2 regions of the Metasolibacillus sp. FSL K6-0083 genome follow, and region 2 is predicted to be linked to the other one. Evidence: a T-box and tRNA genes for the amino acid it is inferred to sense, from the RefSeq annotation. Region 2 holds a T-box; the other holds one or more tRNA genes.
The links. A T-box is a leader RNA that pairs with one kind of tRNA and senses whether it is charged. The one in region 2 lies ahead of trpS (tryptophan--tRNA ligase), so its partner is inferred to be a tRNA-Trp.
Positions count from the first base shown of each region.

Region 1: it has a tRNA-Trp gene. The T-box ahead of trpS (tryptophan--tRNA ligase) is inferred to sense a tRNA for this amino acid. The anticodon was not compared.

Region 1 is NZ_CP152046.1:3,353,001-3,357,388, reverse strand. It holds gene MHB51_RS15705 (LD-carboxypeptidase) at 87-989, opposite strand; tRNA gene MHB51_RS15700 (tRNA-Leu) at 1,096-1,178, opposite strand; tRNA gene MHB51_RS15695 (tRNA-Gly) at 1,233-1,307, opposite strand; tRNA gene MHB51_RS15690 (tRNA-Cys) at 1,358-1,431, opposite strand; tRNA gene MHB51_RS15685 (tRNA-Gly) at 1,438-1,512, opposite strand; tRNA gene MHB51_RS15680 (tRNA-Gln) at 1,516-1,590, opposite strand; tRNA gene MHB51_RS15675 (tRNA-His) at 1,609-1,684, opposite strand; tRNA gene MHB51_RS15670 (tRNA-His) at 1,715-1,790, opposite strand; tRNA gene MHB51_RS15665 (tRNA-Trp) at 1,824-1,897, opposite strand; tRNA gene MHB51_RS15660 (tRNA-Tyr) at 1,909-1,992, opposite strand; tRNA gene MHB51_RS15655 (tRNA-Thr) at 1,996-2,071, opposite strand; tRNA gene MHB51_RS15650 (tRNA-Phe) at 2,085-2,160, opposite strand; tRNA gene MHB51_RS15645 (tRNA-Asp) at 2,177-2,252, opposite strand; tRNA gene MHB51_RS15640 (tRNA-Met) at 2,256-2,332, opposite strand; tRNA gene MHB51_RS15635 (tRNA-Val) at 2,343-2,418, opposite strand; tRNA gene MHB51_RS15630 (tRNA-Glu) at 2,430-2,504, opposite strand; tRNA gene MHB51_RS15625 (tRNA-Ser) at 2,525-2,616, opposite strand; tRNA gene MHB51_RS15620 (tRNA-Asn) at 2,624-2,698, opposite strand; rRNA gene rrf (5S ribosomal RNA) at 2,714-2,829, opposite strand; rRNA gene MHB51_RS15610 (23S ribosomal RNA) at 2,938-4,388, opposite strand, start outside.
Region 2 is NZ_CP152046.1:1,727,302-1,731,689, forward strand. It holds gene mecA (adaptor protein MecA) at 1-122, opposite strand, end outside; gene spxA (transcriptional regulator SpxA) at 691-1,089, opposite strand; T-box leader at 1,641-1,959, shown strand; gene trpS (tryptophan--tRNA ligase) at 2,019-3,008, shown strand; gene MHB51_RS08245 (hypothetical protein) at 4,283-4,388, shown strand, end outside.

The DNA.
Region 1 (4,388 bases), 1.6 Mb from region 2:
TAGGACAGACAAACGCAGAATTGATTTCTAAACGCTCGCTACGAAAAGAAGCTGCCCGTAAGCAATTTGCCTACAGAGCAGCTTCTTTATTCTTCTACACCTGGCAATACCCTTAACACTTTTGCATCCGCATCGATTATCGCCTCTACTCCCAATGGAAGACCAATATTCGGTCTGCAATGTCCAATTTTAAAGCCAGCTAATACAGGCTTATTTAATGGCTTTAAATAGTGGGAAACAATCTTTAGTAGCTCAGCCTCGTCAACACCATTAAAATCACCAATAATATAGCCAGCCGCTTGCTCTAGCTTGCGAGCTAAACGCAATTGATTAAACATACCATCAATGCGGTCAAGCGATTCATGAATATCTTCTAGTATGACAATTTTATTAGAGAAATCTATCTCAAATTTCGTCGCAAGTGTGCTCACTAAGCGATTCAAATTACCACCAATCAATTCGCCACGAGCCACGCCTGAGACAACCGTTTCAAGCTTTGAAATCCGTTCATCATAATGAATTTCAATCGGTGCAAATAATTGCTGAAACATTTTCTCTGACAGCTCATCTAAAATGTCGCTACTCTCACTTAACATCGGTCCGTGGAAAGTAACTAAATTAGCATATTGATTAACAGCTAAATGCAAGCTCGTTACATCAGAGAAACCCCAAATAATTTTAGGGTGCTCCTGCAATAGCTGATAATCGATTTTATCTAGCAATCTTCCAATACCATAGCCACCACGCACACAAAATATAGCCTTAATTTCATCATCCGCTATCATTGCATATAAATCCGCAAGACGTTCCTCATCACTGCCAGCCAAAAACCCTTCATACTCCGCAATCGTCTGTCCTAGTTTATACTTCAACCCTAATTTTTCAAGAAATTCAAGCTTAATCGGTAGCTGCTCCATCTTTAATGGACTACTCAGTGCTAAAACACCTACCGTATCGCCTTGTGTTAATTTTTTTGGTCTAATATTCAAATCTTCCACCTCTTTCAATCAATTGTATTATAACATTGCCAAAGGTATGAGGCATATTTCTTATAAGCAAAATAAAAAACTCCAACCGAAGTTGAAGTTTAGATGATACCTGAGGTGGGACTCGAACCCACACGCCATCGCTGGCATCGGATTTTGAGTCCGACGTGTCTGCCATTCCACCACTCAGGCATTATAATATTTTTCCAGTATGATAAATCAATTTTCTCATACTTACAAAAGATTTGGAGCGGAAGACGGGGTTCGAACCCGCGACCCCCACCTTGGCAAGGTGGTGTTCTACCACTGAACTACTTCCGCAAAATATTCATTTAAAAAAGAGGAAAAAAAATCCCCAATTTATACTAAATTGGAGGCGGCAACCGGATTTGAACCGGTGATAAAGGTGTTGCAGACCTGTGCCTTACCACTTGGCTATGCCGCCGTAAAATGGAGCGGAAGACGGGGTTCGAACCCGCGACCCCCACCTTGGCAAGGTGGTGTTCTACCACTGAACTACTTCCGCAAATGGCTGGGGTACTAGGATTCGAACCTAGGCATGACGGAATCAAAATCCGTTGCCTTACCGCTTGGCTATACCCCAACAACTTTTATTATTAAATGGGGCGACTGATGGGAATCGAACCCACGAATGTCGGAACCACAATCCGATGCGTTAACCACTTCGCCACAATCGCCATTATATAAAATTTACTTTAGATTATTAATGGGGCGACTGATGGGAATCGAACCCACGAGTGTCGGAACCACAATCCGATGCGTTAACCACTTCGCCACAATCGCCATTATTTATGTTCTGTTCATAACAAAAAAATCTGGCAGGGGCAGTAGGAATCGAACCCACACCAAAGGTTTTGGAGACCTCTATTCTACCGTTGAACTATGCCCCTATTCAGATAAATGGTGGTGGGGGACGGATTCGAACCGCCGAACCCTAAGGAGCGGATTTACAGTCCGCCGCGTTTAGCCACTTCGCTACCCCACCAAATGGTGCCGGCGATAGGAGTCGAACCCACGACCTACTGATTACAAGTCAGTTGCTCTACCAACTGAGCTACACCGGCATTTAGGAATAAATGGTGGGTCAGGACGGAATCGAACCGCCGACACTTAGAGCTTCAGTCTAATGCTCTACCAACTGAGCTACTGACCCACTTTTTATATTAAAATGGCGGTCCCGACCGGGATCGAACCGGCGATCTCCTGCGTGACAGGCAGGCATGTTAACCGCTACACCACGGGACCTTTTGGTTGCGGGGACAGGATTTGAACCTGTGACCTTCGGGTTATGAGCCCGACGAGCTACCGAACTGCTCCACCCCGCGATAATAATAATGGTGGAGGATGACGGGTTCGAACCGCCGACCCCCTGCTTGTAAGGCAGGTGCTCTCCCAGCTGAGCTAATCCTCCATATTCAATAGTGGTGACCCGTACGGGATTCGAACCCGTGTTACCGCCGTGAAAGGGCGGTGTCTTAACCACTTGACCAACGGGCCAATAAACGTTGTTTAAAGGTTGGCGGAGAGTAAGGGATTTGAACCCTTGAGACAGTGTTAACCGCCTACACGATTTCCAATCGTGCTCCTTCGACCTCTCGGACAACTCTCCAAGAAGATGGCTCCGAAGGCAGGGCTCGAACCTGCGACCAACCGGTTAACAGCCGGTTGCTCTACCACTGAGCTACTTCGGAACGATATCAAGGTTAGCCTAGCGATGTCCTACTCTCACAGGGGGAAGCCCCCAACTACCATCGGCGCTAAAGAGCTTAACTTCCGTGTTCGGTATGGGAACGGGTGTGACCTCTTTGCCATCATCACTAGACTATTTTCAAAGACAAGAATTATTATAACATCTTTTATATTAAAGTCAAGTATGTATCTTCTTGTTCTTTCAAAACTGGATAAACGAACATTGAAACAAGTTTTAATTGTGGTTAAGTCCTCGATCGATTAGTATTCGTCAGCTCCATGTGTCGCCACACTTCCACCTCGAACCTATCTACCTCATCGTCTTTGAGGGATCTTACTTACTTGCGTAATGGGAAATCTCATCTTGAGGGGGGCTTCATGCTTAGATGCTTTCAGCACTTATCCCGTCCATACATAGCTACCCAGCGATGCCGTTGGCACGACAACTGGTACACCAGCGGTATGTCCATCCCGGTCCTCTCGTACTAAGGACAGCTCCTCTCAAATTTCCTACGCCCACGACGGATAGGGACCGAACTGTCTCACGACGTTCTGAACCCAGCTCGCGTACCGCTTTAATGGGCGAACAGCCCAACCCTTGGGACCGACTACAGCCCCAGGATGCGATGAGCCGACATCGAGGTGCCAAACCTCCCCGTCGATGTGGACTCTTGGGGGAGATAAGCCTGTTATCCCCGGGGTAGCTTTTATCCGTTGAGCGATGGCCCTTCCATGCGGAACCACCGGATCACTAAGCCCGTCTTTCGACCCTGCTCGACTTGTAGGTCTCGCAGTCAAGCTCCCTTGTGCCTTTACACTCTACGAATGATTTCCAACCATTCTGAGGGAACCTTTGGGCGCCTCCGTTACCTTTTAGGAGGCGACCGCCCCAGTCAAACTGTCCGCCTGACACTGTCTCCTACCCCGCTAAGGGGCACGGGTTAGAATTTCAATACAACCAGGGTAGTATCCCACCGACGCCTCCTTCGAAGCTGGCGCTCCGAGATCTCTGGCTCCTACCTATCCTGTACAAGTTGTACCAAAATTCAATATCAAGCTACAGTAAAGCTCCACGGGGTCTTTCCGTCCTGTCGCGGGTAACCTGCATCTTCACAGGTACTATAATTTCACCGAGTCTCTCGTTGAGACAGTGCCCAGATCGTTACGCCTTTCGTGCGGGTCGGAACTTACCCGACAAGGAATTTCGCTACCTTAGGACCGTTATAGTTACGGCCGCCGTTTACTGGGGCTTCAATTCATAGCTTCGCTTGCGCTAACCACTCCTCTTAACCTTCCAGCACCGGGCAGGCGTCAGCCCCTATACGTCACCTTACGGTTTTGCAGAGACCTGTGTTTTTGCTAAACAGTCGCCTGGGCCTATTCACTGCGGCTCTCATGCGCTTGCACGCTCAAGAGCACCCCTTCTCCCGAAGTTACGGGGTCATTTTGCCGAGTTCCTTAACGAGAGTTCTCTCGCACACCTTAGGATTCTCTCCTCGACTACCTGTGTCGGTTTGCGGTACGGGTACCTCCCACCTCGCTAGAGGCTTTTCTTGGCAGTGTGAGATCAGGAACTTCGTCCATACGGACTCGTCATCACAGCTTGGCGTTAGAGTGTGCGGATTTGCCTACACACACGCCTTACTGCTTGAACAGAGACAACCAACGCTCTGCTTACCCTACCCTCCTGCG
Region 2 (4,388 bases):
AATAGCTCTTCACCTTTGGAACGATTATACCAAATCTCTTCTCTGCTATAACCACGATCCTCAATATCTCTATACGTAATGAACAGCTTTAATGTATTGTCATTGATGCGTTCGATGTCCATTCGACCTCAACTCCCTTCACAGTCATTTGCTAAACGAACATGTAAAATTATCATTCAACTTTTGAAGCTTTTTCATACATGCTCTTAACAGTGGAGCATTGCACAGATTTTTTATAGGAATTACAAAAGACATAATTCACTTATAGAAAGGCCAATACTTTTCTATAACTCTATTGTATGATGTTCCCGTAAAAAATGAAAAGGAAAAACACCAAAAACGTTAAAATTACTGAAAATTAGCCCTGAAATTATTAGAATATTGAGATTACATTGTACTATTTTCTCAATAGCAAGGCAAGTCCAAGTAAATTGTGAAACAAAAAAGATGCTGCCTAGAAAGATAATACTTTCCAGACAGCTAAAACCTTTTATCCCGCATTAACAGGCAGTAGAACACCCACTTCAAGACTTAAGTGAAAGTCGGCTTAAGGATAAGTGGGAGTTCTACTGCCCGTAAAAGCCCGATTGGTTCAACTAACAATCAATGGGGGATGAGGAAAACCCCCACCGATTGAAGTTTCACTTTATCTTGATTCAACAGAAAACTCCTGCCTCTACAGTCCCATCATTAATCGACCATTCTTTGTGCTTCTTGCAATTGGAATGCACGAACACCACGTGGTAAAAAACGTCGAATCTCATCTTCATTATAACCGACCTGTAAACGCTTCTCATCTAAAATAATTGGACGACGTAGTAGCCCCGGATATTCTTGAATAAGCTCGTACAATCTTTGTAACGGTAAATTTTCTACATCTACATTTAACTTTTGGAAAATCTTCGAGCGAGTTGAAATAATCTCATCTGTTCCATCTTCCGTCATGCGTAAAATTTCTTTAATTTCACTAATCGTTAAAGGCTCGGAAAAAATATTACGCTCTGTATAAGGGATATCATGTTCTTCAAGCCAAGCCTTTGCTTTACGGCAAGATGTACAGCTTGGCGATGTAAACAAAGTAACTCTCATTTGTAACACATCCTTTCATTTTGGAATCAACTATATTATTGAATTCTTAATTTAGAATTAATTTAATTTAAGTGCTACGGTTATTATACACTATTTGACTTACTTTGAATATAGGATGTCAATAAAAAACCCTTCTATTTTAAAAAATAATAGGATTTAACTAATAACAACTATGACTAGTGTATGAATGATTATTTATAACAGTATGTTTATACCCAAGCTGTGTTACAACAAAACATGCGTTTGACTGTTTTTTCTCAATTAGTTATAAATAATCGAGAAAAATTTCACTTGCGGGTGCCCTAATGATGAGCTATGGCACTGTTTTTAGACGTTTCATTAAAAAGGTTTTAGCATTTTCTTTCAAATGTAAAAGAATAGACAAAGGTTATACTTCCATTGCCCCAAAAACCCTTTTCTTTTCAGACCGCCCCATTCTTCAAAAAGTTCCCTTGCATTACAATAAGATTAACCTTTTTAAATTTACTTTATACAAAGGTATTGCATTTTTTTATACATCTATACTATAATTTCAGTCATAATAGATACAACTAAAAACAATGAAGAAGAAGAGTACGTTTGAGCTTTGATGTTTAGAGAGTCTGTGGTTGGTGCAAACAGACCATCATACAAACGGAATGGGCTTCTGAGTTAGCTTTATGAACAATAATTTATCGTTCAGCCATTTCTGACAATGACTCACTTGTAGCTGAATGTAGAGATAGCCCCATAATTTTTTCAAGCAAGCATGAAAAAATTTAGAGGCATAGTAGTAAAGCTCGGCATACTTCACGTTACGAAGGTTAAGTGGCTCAGATTTTTGGGCAAGCTGGGTGGTACCGCGGATTCCGAACATCATTCGTCCCTACTATTTTTAATAGGGATGCATGATGTTTTTTGTATTTATTTAATAATTAGGAGGAATTTTAATGACAACAATTTTTTCAGGTGTTCAGCCTACAGGTACTATTACGCTTGGTAATTATATCGGGGCAATTAGACAATTCCCTGCTTTACAAAACCAAGGCCAGGCAATTTACTGCATCGTTGACCAGCATGCCATTACAGTGCCGCAGGAGCGATTAGAGCTACGCAAAAGTATTCGAAGTCTTGCAGCGATGTATATTGCTGTTGGTATCGACCCAGAAAAATCCATTTTATTTATTCAATCTGAAGTTCCTGCACATGCACAGGCAGCATGGATGCTTCAATGTGTGGCATCTATCGGGGAGCTAGAGCGCATGACACAATTCAAAGATAAATCGAGTGGAAAAGAGTCAGTATCTGCTGCATTATTAACGTATCCGCCATTAATGGCAGCAGATATTTTGCTTTATAATACAAATATTGTGCCGGTTGGTGAAGACCAAAAGCAGCATATCGAATTAACACGTGACTTAGCAGAACGCTTTAATAAGCGTTACAACGAGATTTTAACGATTCCTGATATTCAATTGCCGAAAGAAGGCGCGCGCATTAAATCGTTGCAGGAGCCAACGAAAAAAATGAGCAAGTCCGACCCGAATACGAAAGCGACAATTCGCGTGTTGGATACGCCAAAGGAAATTGAAAAGAAAATCAAATCCGCCGTAACAGACTCTGATGGTATTGTGAAATTCGATGTCGAAAATAAACCAGGTGTGTCCAATTTACTAACAATTGAATCTGCTTTATCTGGCATTTCAATTGCTGATCTAGAGAAAAAATATGAAAGCAAAGGCTACGGTGATTTTAAAGCAGGTGTAGCTGTTGCTGTAATTGAGCATTTAACGCCAATTCAAGAACGTTACTACGCATTGATTGATTCTCCTGAATTAGACGATATTTTAGATGCTGGAGCAGAAAAAGCGAATGCCATCGCCTCTAAAACACTTAAGAAAATGGAGAACGCCATGGGTTTAGGTCGAAAACGACGATAAATAGCACGCAAAGTGAAGCGATAGCTATATAAAGCTCGTATGTACCAAGTAAAAAGTTCCATACTGCCGACCATGAGTAGCCGAGCGTTCGATAGTTTAAATACAAAATGCAATTGCTAATGGATACGACACTAATACCGTAGCAAAACAAAAACAAAACAAAGCGTACGATAACACCATCCTTTCCTTACAGAAATATGAAAGCAAAAGAAAAAACATGAATGCAAGAAGGGGTTAAGCAAGTCCGTACAATTACCAATTTACTCGACACTGTCGGTGTTACTTTTAAATAATTATACCCGTTGAAATAATCTACAGTTATTTTGAAAATAGTACAAAATAAAAAATTCAGTAGCCATAGAAAATATGACTGCTGACTCTTTTTATTTGATAATTTCACCATTTTTAAAATCTTTAATTGAAATAAATCCAGTAAGTATATAATCAGACTTTCATCCTTTTTCATTTCCTAAATAAAGTTTAACCCCACTTTTTCGTGATTCTTCAGTATTGATAATTAAGATTATTGGTTCTATAGCCTTATACTTTTCAACTATAGAACCAATTTCGACACATTCCAATAAACTGGAATATTATCTAGATGCTGGCAACAACCCTTTTCACTAATAAAATTTATAAAATCTATCGAACTTCCATGATATAAAAATTTAGGTGGTACAGCTTTTTCTTACTAATTTTCACAGAGTAGAATGTCCATACGTATTCAAAAATTATTACTTATTAATTCACAGCACATCTTTTAATATTATATTAATCTATTTCTTAGTTAGATAAAACACAACAATATTTAACCTACAGGTACCAATCCTTCTTCCTCCAACTCCAATTCATATTTTCAAAGAGCATAACATAAAGAAGAATAAGAAATTTCTTTACATAATTCGGTATAGTATTCTTGATTACTCCACTTTTCACTATGCTTAATACAATTATCATTGTGTTTAGTTATTCGTAAGAAGTCAAACATAGCTTCAAACAAACCTTCTCCATTTGACATTACATACACTTCACTTTCATTAACACTTAAGTGATTTAGGAAAATTTTGTATAAGCATACTTTTAATTAATTTATTGAATTATAGTTCTGTTTTTCGTTCCTCCATTATAATAGATTTAATTTTCATTTTCTTTATTCAAATTTTTTGTCGAAATACATAGAAATTCATCTTATTTTTTAGACTATACTACCATTTAAAATAGAATATTCCAAATGTTATAATGATTAATATAATAAAGGAGGGAGATTTTTATATATGAAAAAGAAATTATCTATCTTAATGCTCGTAGCTTTAATGGCATTTGGGCCAGCCACAGCTATTTATGCTGCACCACAGTGTGGTTCTAAAGCTTGCGAAGATC